DNA from 3 places in the Devosia sp. T2-14 genome. Region 1 is predicted to be linked to each of the others. Evidence: predicted binding sites of a transcription regulator. Region 1 holds the regulator's gene; each other region holds the start of a gene.
The links. Region 1 encodes LexA, which represses DNA repair genes until DNA is damaged. Its sites were predicted from a motif close to TGTTCNNNNTGTGTTCNG; they were not measured.

Region 1 (5,011 bases):
ATAATGACCGATATCCTCAAGCAGATCGAATCCTACAAGCGCGAGGAAATCGCCGCCGCAAAGGCCATGCGCCCGTGGGCCGAGGTGGTGGCTGAGGCCCATGACCAGCCCGCGCCGCGCGGTTTCATTAGGGCGATCGAGGCCAAGCGCACGCAAGGGCACTATGCCCTGATCGCCGAAGTCAAAAAGGCCAGCCCCTCCAAGGGGCTGATCCGCCCGGACTTCAACCCGGCCGAAATCGCCCGCAGCTACGAAACCGCCGGCGCTGCCTGCCTCTCCGTGCTGACCGACCGCCCGAGCTTTCAGGGCTCGCCGAGCTATTTGATCGAGGCACGCGCCGCCACTCAGTTGCCGGTGCTGCGCAAGGACTTCCTGTTCGAAACCTATCAGGTCGCCGAGGCCCGCGCCTGGGGCGCCGACTGCATCCTGATCATCCTGGCAGCCGTCGATGACGACGCGGCGCGTTATCTGCTCGATGCCGCCCACGAATGGGGCATGGACGCCCTAGTGGAAGTGCACGACCAGCTCGAGCTTGATCGTGCGCTCGGGCTCGACGCCAAGTTCATCGGCATCAACAATCGCAACCTGCGCACGTTCGAAACGACGCTGCAGACCTCGGTCAACCTGGCTGCCGGCGTTCCCAAGGGCACGCTTCTGGTCAGCGAAAGCGGCATCTCGACCCATGATGACGTCCTGAAGCTTGATCGCGAGTCCGGCATTGGCACATTCCTCGTCGGCGAAAGCCTGATGCGCCAGCATGACGTGGTGGCGGCAACCCGCGCGCTGCTGATGGGTGCGCCGCAGGCGGCACTCTGATGACCGGGGGCCTTACGCACCTCAATTCCAGGGGCGAGGCCCATATCGTCGATATTGGCGACAAGGCGGTAACGCGCCGCCGCGCCGTGGCCCAGGCCCGCATCGTCGCCCTCCCCGAGACCGTCGCCACCATCATGGCCGGCGGCCTCAAAAAAGGCGACGCGCTTGCCGTGGCGCGGGTTGCCGGCATCATGGCCGCCAAGAAGACCTCGGATCTTATTCCGCTCTGCCACCCAATTCCGCTGACCAAGGTGAGCGTCGAGATTGCGCAGGATGGCGAAAATGCCATCCTCATCCACGCCACGGCCGAGACCACTGGCCAGACCGGCGTTGAAATGGAAGCGCTGCTGGCGGCATCCACATCGGCGCTGACGCTCTTTGATATGGCCAAGGCGATCGACCGGGCCATGACCGTGACCGACATCTGCGTGCTGGAGAAATCCGGCGGCAAATCAGGCGATTTCACCCGGACATGAGCCTGCTTCCTGTCGACGACGCCATTGCCGCCATCCTCAAACGCGTGCCCGCGCCGCAGGGCGAAACCGTGCCGCTGCAGGAGGCAGCCGGCCGGGTGCTGTTCGCCCCGATCATTGCCACGCACGACCAGCCCCCGTTCAACGCAAGCGCCATGGACGGCTACGCCCTCCGCGCCGCCGATATCGTGGACGGCCACAACCTGTCTGTTATCGGCACCTCGCAGGCCGGAGCGGGCTTTGCGGGGACTGTGGGCCCGGGCGAGGCCGTGCGTATCTTCACCGGCGCGCCGGTGCCCGAGGGCGCAGACACCGTCATCATGCAGGAAGAGGCCGTCGTGAACGGCTCCATGGTCCGCTTCACCGTCCCTGCCCGCCGCGGCCACAGTGTGCGTCCGCGCGGCAACGACTTTGCCACCGGTCAGCCTCTGGTGGCACCCGGCGCACGCCTCGGCCCCATGCACCTCGCCGTCGCCGCAGCGGCCAATATGGGTGAACTGAGCGTCGCGAAACGTCCACGCATCGCCCTGCTGGCGACTGGCGATGAGCTAGTTCTGCCCGGCGCCGAGCTTGGTCCCGACCAGATCGTGGCCTCCAACAGCTTTGGGCTGGCGCCCCTGCTGGCGCCCTACGCCGAAACGGTTTCTGACCATGGCATCGCCCGCGACGACCGCTCGGCGCTACGAAGCAAGCTCGTCGAGATCTTCGCCGGCGAACCCGACATTCTGGTCACCACAGGCGGCGCCAGCGTCGGGGACCACGATATCGTGCAGGAAATCCTGCTCGAACTGGGCGTTACCCTCGACTTCTGGCGCATCAACATGCGCCCCGGAAAACCGCTGATGTTCGGCATGCGCGGCAAGACGCTGATCTTCGGACTGCCCGGCAACCCGGTCTCGGCTATGGTGACGGCGCTGGTGTTCATCCGCCCGGCCCTGCGAAAGTGGCTCGGTTATGCCGAACCGACGCGCTGGCACCTGCCCCTGGCGTCTGCCACGCCACCGAATACTGCGCGGCGCCACTTCATGCGCGCCCGCCTCGTTCACACGACGACGGGCCCGGTGCTGGAGCCCATCAGCCAGACCGACAGCGGCCACACGTCCTCGCTCGCCGCGGCCGACATGCTAATCATCCAGCCTGAGAACGATCCCGGCCAGCCCGCCGGCACCATCGTTGAGGCCATGCCGATCGACGACTTCTGACGCCCAGCTCGAAGTCGCAGCGCGAATACTTCATTTTCGTGGGATATTGCGGAACATAACTGGAACACGTATAGTCGTTCTGTCTATGTTCCGATTCTCTCATCGAGGGGCCCATGCTCACGCGCAAACAACACGAGCTGCTGATGTTCATCCATGAAAGGATGAAAGAAAGCGGGATTCCGCCGTCCTTCGATGAAATGAAAGACGCGCTCGATCTTGCGTCGAAATCGGGCATCCACCGGTTGATCACAGCGCTGGAAGAGCGCGGCTTCATCCGCCGCCTGCCCAACAGGGCGCGCGCGCTTGAAGTGGTCAAGCTGCCCGACTCCATGAACCCCTCGCTCGGAGGCCGCCGCGCCCGGTTCGAGCCATCGGTCATCGAAGGGAACCTGGGCAAGGTCGCGACGCCCCCCTCGCGCGTCACCGCCGCCGAAGATTATGCCCGGCCGGTGTCGATCCCGGTCATGGGCCGCATCGCTGCCGGTACGCCCATTGAAGCCATTCAGAACCACTCCCACACCATCATGGTTCCACCCGAAATGCTGGGTGCAGGCGAGCACTATGCACTCGAAGTGCGTGGCGACTCGATGATCGAGGCCGGGATCTTTGACGGTGACACCGTGCTCATCAAGAAGCAGGACGCAGCCAGCACCGGCGAGATTATCGTTGCTCTTGTAGACGATGAAGAAGCCACCCTTAAGCGCCTGCGCCGCAAGGGTAATACTGTGGCACTTGAAGCCGCAAACCCGGCCTACGAAACCCGGATCTTCCCGCCCGACCGCGTCAAGGTGCAGGGCCGTCTCGTCGGCCTGCTGCGCAAATACTGAGCCGCTTTTGATCTCGCGGTTGAGCTGCTGCTCGTCCGCCACCTCTTTCAGCTGGTAATGCCGTGAAGCCTCGACCGTTTTAGGACGGAACGAGGCTTTGGCGTTTCCTCCGCATGGCTGATCAGTTACCCGGGCCGTCGAGTGGCTCTGGCTGGGCAAGAGGCCATGCTCGGTCACTGAAATGACACCACCGCGAAACTGCGATCGCCAATCCAGCCAGAATTAGGCGTTCGCTTGAAGCACTCGCGGCCGTCCACCGGCGGTGGTCTACGGCGCTCAACCTTCAGGCAGCGTTGTTTGGGGTCGCTTCGGCGATTTCAACTGTGTCCACTACCGTTTCGTGGGTTCTCGCCGCAGACCAGCGCGAAACAATCACATCGCCGAATTTACTTGCGCCAGCAATTTGTTCTCCTGCCCAGGTCTGCGCGAGACCTTGCGGTCGACGGCGTTCCGTGCAATAAAGCGGCATACGTTTTCAGCCTAAGTCGGCTGCTGATGCCGGTACGCCGGACCTTGGCTTCCTTCTCTATCATGCGAACGTTACCTCTCATTGGCATGTTGCCACCGAGAAACTGGCTCGTTCGCTGATGCTACGAGCAAAAGGAAACTACTATGGCCCTGATCACCGGCACCGTTAAGTTCTTCAACACCACCAAGGGCTTCGGCTTCATCTCGCCCGAAAACGGCGGCAAGGATGCCTTCGTCCACATCTCCGCCGTTCAGCGTTCGGGCCTCCAGGGCCTCTACGAGAACGACAAGGTGACCTACGAGCTCGAGACCGGCCGTGACGGCAAGGAATCGGCAACCAACCTGACCCTGCTCTAGTAGCATCAGGCTGTATGCAGCGAGCGCGCTTCGGTGCTGCTCGCGAGAGACCACCGTGCTTCTGGCGCGGTGGTTTTTTTTGTTTTGGCGTGTCGCTCGCGTTGTTCCCGCGAAGCGGCGACGCCGCACAAACAAAAAGGCCCGCACGTAAGCGGGCCTCTGTTATGCGGGAACTAAGCTGCCAGGCGACTAGTGGTTGTCGCGCGGAAGACCTTCTGTCTGGGCGATGCGCTGGTACTTCTCGGCGGGCCGCAGGATCGCGCCCTCGCCGAGCTGGGTGACGAGCCCGCGCTGGATTTCCTGCCATGGCGTCTGGTGCTTGGGGTATTTGTACCCGCCAGCAGCCTCAAGCGCGACACGGCGCTGCGCGATCTCTTCATCGCTGATCAGGATATTTGCCTGGCCCTTGTTGAGGTCGATGCGCACCCGGTCCCCGGTCTTGAGGATGGCGAGATTGCCGCCCGCCGCCGCCTCGGGCGAGGCGTTGAGAATGGACGGTGAACCCGAGGTGCCCGACTGCCGGCCATCGCCGATGCAAGCCAGCGAGCTGATGCCCTTCTTGATGAGATAGGCAGGCGGCCGCATGTTCACCACTTCCGCGGCCCCCGGATAACCAATTGGCCCGGCGCCGCGCATGAACAGCAGTGTGTGCTCATCGATCTCCAGCGAAGGGTCGTCGATCCGGTGGTGATAGTCCTCAGGACCATCGAACACCACCGCCTTGCCTTCGAACATGCCCGGATGTACCGGGTCCTTGAGGTAGCGGTCGCGGAACTCGCTGGAAATCACCGATGTCTTCATGATGGCGTTGTCGAACAGATTGCCACGCAGCACGAGGAACCCTGCCTCGGCCTTGAGCGGATTGTCG
Region 2 (5,011 bases), 1.7 Mb from region 1:
GGGCGTTTGTCATCGTCCGTATCCTGCCGTCCGTCCGGGCGTCAGCTGCGGCGATGCACTTGCCTGGATAAGTTCTATGACCTTCAAGTATGCCCTCACCATCCCGATCAGCGGCAGCCACAAGCTCAACCGTTTCACCGCCTGGGCCGATTCCGCCCTGCCCGGCCTGGAATACCGCCTGCCGCCGCAGACCCCGATCAAGACCGAGACCATGACGCTGCGCCTGCGCGCCCTCGAAGACCGGGCCCGCATTCTCGAAGCGCTCGCCGTCAGCAAGCCGTAACGCTGCCGGGCGTCGCGATCGCGCATGCGCGACGCCCACCCTGTTCACCCCCTGAATTCGAGGACGCATCCATGCCGACGCCTGCCCAGTTCATCACTACTGATCGCGACTATGCCATCCTGCGCGGACTGGCTTTGGCGCGACCGTCGGGTGAACGCGGCTATTTTGATCTGCTGCGGCACAAGCTGGTGCATTCCGACATCGTGGCGCCCGACGAGATCGAGCGGGGCTTGGTGACGATGAACAGCCAGGTGCGCTACCGGATCGGCGACGGCCCCTGGCTCGAGCACAAGCTGGTGCTGGGTGCGGCCCGCGAGGTGATCGGGCAGACCGTGTCGCTGCGCTCGCTGCCCGGGCTTGCCTTGCTCGGCATGCGCGAACGGCAGGATTACGACTATGACTCCGCCCAGGGGGCCATCACCGTCGATGCGGTGATGTTCCAGCCCGAGGCGGATGCCGAACCGGTGGACTACCCAGCCAACCGGATGTGGCGCAACCGCTAGCCCCGCCTATTTGGCAAACTGGCAGCGGCCGGTCGGCGCCAGCGAGGCAATAGCGCGCGGATCGCACCCGGTCGACAGGAAGGTCAGCCAGTCATTCTGGTTGCCGTAGAAGGCGTTGCGGTCGACTTCCCCGCGCACGCCCCGGACCACGCCGGTCTGCGTCCACTGCCAGAAGGTCCAGGTGCGGTTCTTGTAGCGCTGGTGCGGCTCGGCGGCGGTCGAGCGCAGCCAGAAGGCGTTGGGGAAGTACTCGCCTTCCAGAATGTCGCGGTGGAAGTTCATGTCGGTATAGATGATCGGCAGCTTGCCGGTATGGCGTTCCATCGCCTCGAGCATGACGCGGATCTTTTCCAGCGCATCGGCGCGGTTCGGCTTGGTCTTGCAGCTCGAATGGTTGTTCCACTCCAGATCGAGCACGGGCGGCAGCGCCGAGGGATCATTGGGCACGTTCTGCACGAACCAGGCCGCCTGTTCGGAAGCCAGCGAGCACCAGGTCATGAAGTGATAGGCGCCGCGCGGCATGCCGGCATCGCGCGCCCGCTCCCAGTTCACCCGGAAATTGGGGTCGATATAGTCCTTGCCCTCGGTCGCCTTCATGAAGACGAAATGCGTGCCGGCGGCGCGGGCGGTGTTGAAGTCGACATTTTCCTGGTAACGCGCCACGTCGATCCCCTGGATCGGCATGCCACGGGCGCGGTCAACGCCCGAATGGGGGCGATTGTCGCCCTGAATGGGGCCATACAGCCCTCCCCCCGACGAGCAGGCGACCAGAAGGGCCGCGAGCATGGCCGTAGCGGTGCCCTTTGCGATCGCAGAAAACGAGGGAAAAGGCCGGCTGAGACGCATCGGGCAAGACTCTACGCAAGACGAAATTGAGCCTTTGATTCAACATGAGCGGGTTAACGCCAGATTAGGTTTACCTTTGTGGCAATCAGCGTGGTTAACGCGCCGTATTGCGTTCGCTTTACGTTCTTGTTCGTCGCGGATCTATTTGTTAGTCTCGGTGCGGGCTTGGGGTTGGGGCAATGGTCACGCGCGTTGCGACGGTGGCGTTTCAGGGCATTGATGCGGTGCCTGTCGATGTGCAGGTACAGATCGCGCCGGGCATGCCGCAGTTCATTCTGGTCGGCCTGCCCGACAAGGCGGTCAAGGAATCCGGCGAGCGGGTCCGCGCTGCCCTCGTTGCTTCGGGGCTCGGCCTGCCGCCCAAGCGCATCACCGTCAATCTGGCGCCGGCCGACCTGCCCAAGGAGGGTAGCCATTACGATCTGCCCATCGCGCTGGGCATCATGGCGGCTATCGGCGCCATTCCGCAGGACGCGCTCGATGGCTATCTGGCGCTGGGCGAGCTGGGGCTGGATGGGCGGCTGGCCCATGTCGGCGGCATCCTGCTGGCCGCCATCGCCGCGCAGGGGCGCGACCTCGGCCTGATCTGCGCCGAGCGCTCGGGATCCGAGGCCGCCTGGGCCGGAGAAGGGCTCAATATCGTCGCCGCCGAAAGCCTGCTGGCTCTGGTCAATCACCTGACGGGCCATCAACTGGCCGCCCGCCCGGTGGCGCGCCGCCATGAAACGCAGGCCCGCCTGCCCGATCTCAGCGAGGTACGCGGGCAATTAGTCGCCCGGCGCGCGCTCGAAGTGGCGGCGGCCGGTGGCCACAATATGCTGATGGTGGGGCCACCCGGCGCCGGAAAATCCATGCTGGCGGCCCGCCTGCCCTCGATCCTGCCGCCGCTCAATCCGCGCGAACTGCTTGATATCTCGATGATTCAGTCGATCGCGGGGGAGCTGGTGGGTGGCGCCCTGTCCGACCGGCGGCCGTTCCGCGCGCCGCATCACTCCGCCTCGATGGCCGCGCTGGTGGGTGGTGGCCTGCGGGTGCGCCCCGGCGAGGTGAGCCTGGCGCATAATGGCGTGCTGTTCCTGGACGAGTTGCCCGAATTCGCGCCCAGCGTGCTCGATAGCTTGCGCCAGCCGCTGGAATCGGGCGAAACCGTCATCGCCCGGGCCAATGCCCGGGTCAGCTATCCCAGCCGCGTGCAGCTGATCGCGGCGATGAATCCGTGCAAATGCGGCCTTGCTGGCACGCCCGGCCATACCTGCCGTCGCGGCCGGGCCTGCGCAGATGACTATCAGGGGCGCGTCTCGGGTCCCTTCCTCGATCGCATCGATATCCGCATCGACGTGCCGGCGGTCACCGCCGCCGACATGATCGCCCCTGCCGCCCCCGCGGAAAGTTCGGCCGATGTCGCCGCCCGCGTTGCCGAGGCGCGGCTGCGCCAGCAGCGACGCTTTGCCCAGCACGGCGCGCCTGAGGTTTTCACCAATGCGGCGGCCGGGCCGACGCTGATCGAGCAGCTGGTCAATCCCGACCGGGAAAGCCAGGCCCTGCTGTTGCAGGCGGCCGAACGCTTCAACCTCTCGGCGCGCGCCTATCACCGGGTGCTCAAGGTGGCGCGGACGCTGGCCGATCTGGCCGGTGTGGAACGGGTCAGCCGTCCCCACATCGCCGAAGCGCTGAGCTATCGCCTCAATTTCGGGGCGGCCTAGCCCGCTTCGTCCACAGCCGCCGCCAGCGCCTCGACCTCGCGCTCGGTGAATACCGCAATCCCGTTCTGCCGCAACAATGCGGCGGTTACCCCGGCCGCTTCGTGGCGTCCGCCATCGAACTTGCCATCATAAATGCTCGCACTGCCGCAAGATGGGCTGCCATCGATCAACAGCGCAAAGCGGCAGTCATGCTGGCGCGCCAAGGCAAGGGCCGCCTCGGCGCCGGCGATGAACTGGCCGGTCACATCAGCGCCGGTATTGTCCACCACGCGGCCCGCGCCCGCCAGCACCGCTTCGCCCGAACCGCCATTGGCGATTTCGGCCGGCGGCCGCGGCACAGCAAAGCCGCCGCTGAGCTCGGGACAGATGGCCACCAGCCGGCCGGCTTCGCGCCATAGCGCCACCTGCACGTGGTCCAGCCGCTTGCCCTTGCCATTATAGCGAACCGGCCGCCCCAGCAGGCAGGCGCTGATCAGGATCTTGTCAGTGCTACTCATCGGCGGTCTTCATAGGCCGCTTTGGGCCTGTGCATAAGCCTGTGCAAAAGTGTTTCACGTGAATCCGTCCCTAGCGGATGCTGTCATAGCCCCCGGCCACGCCGCGCGGCGACAGCACGACCTGCCACAGATTGAGGTGCCGCGCCCGGAACAGCGCGGCGAAAATGCTGAGATAATAGCGCCACATGCGGTGGAAGCGTTCGTCATAGCGGCTGGAGAGCTCTGGCCAGGCGGCATCGAAATTGTCGCGCCAGGCCATCAGGGTGCGGTCGTAATAGGCGCCAAAATTGTGCCAGTCCTCCATAACGAAGAGCCCCTCGATGGCTTTGCCGAACTGGGCGATCGAAGGCAGCATGCCATTGGGAAAGATGTATTTGTCGCTCCACGGATCGCCATGGGTGGTCGACCGATTGCCGCCGATCGTGTGCAGCAGCATCAGGCCCTCGGGCTTGAGCAGCTTGGCCGCCTTCTCGAAATAGGCGCGATAATTCTTGTAGCCGACATGCTCGAACATGCCGATCGAGATGACGCGGTCGAATTCGCCGTCAAGCGCCTGATAGTCGAGCAGCCTTGTTTCCACAGGCAGGCCCTCGGTTCGCGCATTGGCCAGCGCCGCCTGTTCCTTTGATACCGTCACCCCAAGCGCGGAGACGCCATAGCGCTCGGCGGCAAACTGCATGAAGCCGCCCCAGCCCGAGCCGATATCGAGAATGCGCATGCCCGGCGCCAGTCCCAGCTTGCGGCAGATCAGGTCGAGCTTGGCCTCCTGCGCCGCATCCAGCGTCGTGGCGTCCTTCCAGTAGCCGCACGAATAGATCATGCGCTTGTCGAGCATGGCGGCGTAGAGGTCGTTGCCGATATCGTAGTGCTTTTCGCCTACCTCGTTGACCCGCAGCCGCTGCATGTTGAGCAGCCGGCCGCGCGCCAGGCTCCAGATTTCGGCGAGATCGCGCGGAAAGGCGTCGTGAATTTCGGCGGTGATCAGCCGGAACAGCATCAGGTCGAGCTCCTGGGCGTCCCACCAGCCATCCATATAGCTTTCGCCCAGGCCCAGCGTGCCGTCCCGCAGCAGGCGCGCCCACAATCTTTCGTCATGCACCTGCGGGTCCCACGCCGCGGGACCGTTGAGAACCACACCGGCCTTGGCGAGTTGGCGATGCACGAAACGCTTGGCGGATT
Region 3 (5,011 bases), 1.2 Mb from region 1:
CCTTTTTGCTATGCCGTGCGCTGCAGCTCGATCGCTGGATGGTCGGTGGCATGCACCACCACGGCGCGATTGCGACCGGCCTGCTTGGCGCCGTAAAGGCGCTGGTCGGCGACGCAGAACAGATCCGCAAAAGCGCATGCGCCTTCAAAGGCGACCCCGCCAATGCTCACGGAAAGCGCATGCTGCTGTCCGCCCGGCGCGAAGCTGGCGGTATTGACCGAACGGCGGATGCGCTCGGCGACGGTTTCGGCGGCAAGTTGATCGACACCGGGCAGGTAGACCCCGAATTCCTCGCCGCCGATGCGCCCGACCAGGTCGCCCGGGCGTAGCACCCGACGGATCGAGCGGGCGATCAGCGTCAGCGCCTCGTCGCCGCAGGTGTGGCCATAGAGATCGTTGATCGCTTTGAACTTGTCGGCGTCGATGATCAGCAGCGCGCCCCGGCGGGCGCTCTCCTGCTGGCCCAGCGCGGCGCTGACCGTCTTGGTGAAGGCGCCGCGATTGAGGCAGGCGGTGAGGCTATCGGTGCGCGCCACCAGCCCCAGCCGCTGGTTTGAAATCGCCAGTCCCCGTACCCGCAGGCTCATATAGAGAAACAGCGGCAGTCCCAGCAGCACTGGAAGGGCGGTGCCGGTGATGATGGCGCGGTTCACCGCCTCCTGTCCGAGATCACCGAATGCCACGACGTTGAACGCCACCGAGACCAGCACACAGCCCAGGGTGCCCCAGATGGTCCAGTGGCCGACGCTGGACCAGCGCTGCAACGTGTTCAGGGTCTTGGTAGAGATCATCGTTTGTCTCGTTGCTGGAAATGGCTGTCGCGTTTCCTTGGAGGGAAACGAAGGCGCAGTTCGTCATAGTCGGGACGTCAGATGACCGGGTTTCCGGTCAGGCCGCTTGCTTCATTGCGACGCAGTCGCGGCCGGCATTCTTGGCTTCGTAGAGATGTTCGTCGGCGAGGCGATAGAGCTCGCTGAACTGGGCAGGGGTCGTATAGGTGGCCCCGCCAATACTGACGGACAGCGGGCAGGGCTTGCCCTCCGGTGCAAACTTGATCGCGCTGACCGTGCTGCGGATGCGCTCGGCCAGATGGTCGGCCGTGGCTGCGTCGGTCTCTGCCAGAAAGACACCAAACTCTTCGCCGCCCAGCCGTCCCACCAGGTCCTGGCCGCGGACGGCCTTGAGCACGGCACGCGCGATCAGGCGCAGCGCCTGGTCGCCCACGTCATGTCCGAAGCGATCGTTGACGCTCTTGAACTCGTCGGCATCCACTACCAGCAACGCGCCCGAAGAACCGATCGAACGGCGGCTTTCCAGATGCGCGGTGACCGCGCGGGTAAAGGCGCCGCGGTTGAGGCAGGACGTTAGCCAATCGGTGGTCGCCATATATTCCAGCTGCTTGTTGGCGTGACGCAGCTTTTCGCGGCCGAGCGTGAGGAAGAAAATCATCGGGCCGCCAAGCAGCAGCGGGGTAACGATGGCCACCATCAGGCCCTGCACATTGATGCCGCCCGAGAAGGTGGCCATGATGGAATTGGTGATGATGATCGACAGAACCACCGAAATCGCCGTGCAACCGCCCGCGATGCGATAGATACGCAGCCACGTTCGCTTCGGCAGTGCCCGATGGAGTTCTGTCATAATGTCTTGCCCCGCATTCCCAGGCGGCACGCTAGGGGGAACGGGTTAAAGATAGTGTTGGCGGGATAGGTTAAATTTTACCGATCCGGGTTTTCCACTGGTCGTGTTGCCTATTTGTTCACATTAGACTTGGTAGGTTGGCGCACCATCACTAAGGATGAGCGCATGAACGCCGCTACACGAATCATCGGCATCGATCCGGGCCTGCGCCGCTGCGGCTGGGGTGTGATCGAGACGCTGGGCAACCGGCTGACCTTTGTCGCCTCTGGCACGGTGACGCCGCCCGTCGATGGTTCGCTGGCCGAACGGCTGGCCCTGCTGTTTGCCGGCCTGGGCGAAGTGCTCGACCGTTACGCGCCCGACGAGGCTGCGGTGGAAGAGACTTTCGTCAATGCCGGCGCGCGCTCCGCCCTCATTTTGGGGCAGGCGCGCGGCGTTGCGCTGTTGACGCCGGCTGCGCGCGGCCTGCCGGTCGCCGAATATGCCGCCAACCTGGTCAAGAAGTCGGTGGTCGGTGCCGGCCACGCGGAAAAGGGCCAGGTCCAGCTGATGGTCAAGACGCTGCTGCCCGCGGCCGACTTCAAGGGCGCCGACGCGGCGGATGCCTTGGCCATCGCCATTTGCCACGCCCACCATCGGGTGGCCAATCAACGTTTGAGGATGCTCGCATGATCGGCAAGCTCAAGGGGCTGGTCGACAGCTTCGGGGATGATTTCGTGCTGATCGATTGCGGGGGCGTCTGTTACGAGGCGTTCTGCTCCAGCCGCACGCTGCAGTCTCTGCCGCGCGTCGGGGAGGCCGCCGTGGTCTTCATCGAAACCATTGTGCGCGAAGACATGATCCGCCTCTATGGCTTCGCCAGCGAGAGCGAAAAGGGCTGGTTCAACCTCCTGATGACCGTGCAGGGCGTGGGGGCGCGCGTGGCGCTGTCCATCCTCTCGACGCTCACCCCCGCGGAAATCTCGAGCGCGGTGGCGCTGCAGGACAAGGCCATGATCGGCCGCGCCAATGGGGTCGGCCCCAAGCTGGCCGTGCGCCTCATCACCGAGCTCAAGGGCAAGGTGCCGACCGGTCCGGGGATCGACGCGGGAACCTTGGGCCTCCAGGCCGCCCTGGGCGAGGGCGTTGCGCCCTCGGCCATTTCCGACGCCGTGTCCGCGCTGACCAATCTGGGCTATTCCAGCGCCCAGGCCTCGGCTGCCCTGGCGCGCATCGTCGCCCGCGAAGGCGAGGGCGTCGCCACCGAGAAACTAATCCGGCTAGGCCTGCGGGAGCTAAGCAGCTAGCGTGCCCCTCAACAATAAACAGAGGGGGAATACTATGAGCGTGCAGAAATCGACGCGGACGGTCTTGCTGGCCGGCGTCGCTCTAGTAGCGATGCTGATGCCGGTAACGGTTTACGCCGACCAGAATGAGGTGGTCGGGGTGGCGATCTACTTCGACAACGGGGATGGCACGACCAAGCCCTTCCTGTTCCACGATCTCAACGCGCCGTTGCCGCGCTGGTCCTGCGAGGCCCGCCTCGATTATCTCACCAAGATGTATTACCGCATGAGCCGGTCAAATCCCGAACTCAAGGGCAAGAAGGCCGTGCGCTCGGCCTGTGCCCGGGTGCAGGGATTTGACTTCAGCGACCGCTAGCCTGGGCCCGACACGCCCGGCACTGCCTGAAATGGAACTATTCGCGTGACTGACCTGACCTCTCCAGCCGCCGGGCGCGATGATCCGCTCGACGTCTCCCTGCGCCCCTCCGGCTTTGACGATTTCGTCGGGCAGGCGGCGGCGCGCGCCAATCTCGAGGTCTTCATCAAGGCGGCCAAACATCGCGGCACCGCGCTGGATCACGTTCTGTTCGTCGGCCCGCCGGGCCTGGGCAAGACCACGCTGGCGCAGATTATTTCGCGCGAACTGGGCGTCGGCTTCCGCGCCACGTCCGGCCCGGTCATCGCCAAGGCGGGTGACTTGGCGGCGCTGCTCACCAATCTCGAAGAGCGCGACGTGCTGTTCATCGACGAGATCCACCGGCTCAATCCGGCGATCGAGGAAGTGCTCTATCCGGCGATGGAGGATTTCCAGCTCGATCTGATCATCGGCGAAGGCCCGGCCGCCCGCTCGGTGCGCATCGATCTGGCCAAATTCACGCTGGTCGGGGCCACGACGCGCGCGGGTCTGCTGACCACGCCCTTGCGTGACCGGTTCGGCATTCCGGTGCGGCTCAATTTCTATACGCCCGAGGAACTGGTGCTGATCGTGCAGCGCGGCGCGCGCCTGCTCGGCATGCCGATGGCACCCGATGGCGCCATGGAAATCGCCCGCCGATCGCGCGGTACCCCGCGCATTGCCGGGCGCCTGCTGCGCCGCGTGACCGATTTCGCGCTGGTCGATGGCTCCGGCGAGATCACCCGCGCCATTGCCGATAAGGCTTTGTTGCGGCTCGATGTCGATGCGCGCGGCCTCGATCAGCTCGACCGGCGCTACCTCACCACTATTGCCGATTTCTACAATGGCGGTCCGGTGGGCATCGAAACCATCGCCGCCGCGCTCAGCGAGCCGCGCGACGCCATCGAGGAAATCGTCGAGCCCTATCTGATCCAGCAGGGTTTTATTCAGCGCACCCCGCGCGGCCGCATGCTCACCGGCACTGCCTTCCAGCACCTTGGCAAGATCGTGCCGCAGGGTTTCGTCGGCCTGCAGCAAAGCCTCTTCGAGGAGCCCGAGGAATGACCCCGGCCGACCCGGTTGCCACGAGCGTCAAACTAAGCAAGCCAGCCCATCGCGCTTTGGCTAGTGCGGGCATTGTCAGCTTTGCCGATCTGGCCCGCTGGGCCCAGGCCGACATCGCTGCCTTGCACGGGGTGGGCCCGGCCTCGTTTCCGCCACTGCTTGCCGCGCTGGCCGCGCGTGGATTGGGGTTTGCCAAACCATGACCCACCACTTCCCCGTCCGCATCTATTACGAAGACACCGATTTCTCGGGCAATGTTTATCACGCGGCCTATCTCAAGTTCTTCGAGCGCGGCCGCACCGAATTCCTGCGCGACAATGGCATCCACCATTCCGAGCTGGCCGGGGAGGGCATCGCCTTTGCCGTCCGCTCCATGGACATCCAGTTCGATGGCGCCGCCCATATCGATGACCTGCTCGATGTCACCACCGAAGTGGCCGCAGCCAGCGGCGCGCGGCTGACCCTGCGCCAGGCCATCTTGCGCGACGGCGTCGTGCTCACCCGCGCCACCGTGCTGGTGGTGGCGATCAAGACCAGCGGCGGCCCCGCCCGCATGCCCAAGGCGATCCTGGCGCTGTTCCAGCAGGGCTAGCGTCAGCAACCGCGCCGGGTAGCACCCACGAACGTCACCCTCGGGCTTGACCCG

Region 2: ACZ5WT_RS06045 (YifB family Mg chelatase-like AAA ATPase) is a predicted target of LexA. The motif match lies at 1,743-1,760, and genes of this name have one in related genera.
Region 3: ruvC (crossover junction endodeoxyribonuclease RuvC) is a predicted target of LexA. The motif match lies at 1,746-1,763, and genes of this name have one in related genera.

What each region holds. Positions count from the first base shown of each region.
Region 1 is NZ_AP027921.1:3,348,517-3,353,527, forward strand. Features, by position in the region: gene trpC (indole-3-glycerol phosphate synthase TrpC) at 1-816, shown strand; gene trpD (anthranilate phosphoribosyltransferase) at 1-4, shown strand, start outside; gene moaC (cyclic pyranopterin monophosphate synthase MoaC) at 816-1,292, shown strand; gene ACZ5WT_RS16455 (molybdopterin molybdotransferase MoeA) at 1,289-2,491, shown strand; gene lexA (transcriptional repressor LexA) at 2,605-3,318, shown strand; gene ACZ5WT_RS16465 (cold-shock protein) at 3,931-4,143, shown strand; gene ACZ5WT_RS16470 (IlvD/Edd family dehydratase) at 4,333-5,011, opposite strand, start outside.
Region 2 is NZ_AP027921.1:1,210,466-1,215,476, forward strand. Features, by position in the region: gene ACZ5WT_RS06030 (hypothetical protein) at 77-283, shown strand; gene ACZ5WT_RS06035 (hypothetical protein) at 355-786, shown strand; gene ACZ5WT_RS06040 (glycoside hydrolase family 25 protein) at 793-1,572, opposite strand; gene ACZ5WT_RS06045 (YifB family Mg chelatase-like AAA ATPase) at 1,812-3,335, shown strand; gene ACZ5WT_RS06050 (2-thiouracil desulfurase family protein) at 3,332-3,832, opposite strand; gene cfa (cyclopropane fatty acyl phospholipid synthase) at 3,903-5,011, opposite strand, start outside.
Region 3 is NZ_AP027921.1:636,981-641,991, reverse strand. Features, by position in the region: gene ACZ5WT_RS03115 (GGDEF domain-containing protein) at 9-791, opposite strand; gene ACZ5WT_RS03110 (GGDEF domain-containing protein) at 889-1,641, opposite strand; gene ruvC (crossover junction endodeoxyribonuclease RuvC) at 1,807-2,313, shown strand; gene ruvA (Holliday junction branch migration protein RuvA) at 2,310-2,927, shown strand; gene ACZ5WT_RS03095 (hypothetical protein) at 2,962-3,282, shown strand; gene ruvB (Holliday junction branch migration DNA helicase RuvB) at 3,328-4,365, shown strand; gene ACZ5WT_RS03085 (helix-hairpin-helix domain-containing protein) at 4,362-4,568, shown strand; gene ybgC (tol-pal system-associated acyl-CoA thioesterase) at 4,565-4,957, shown strand.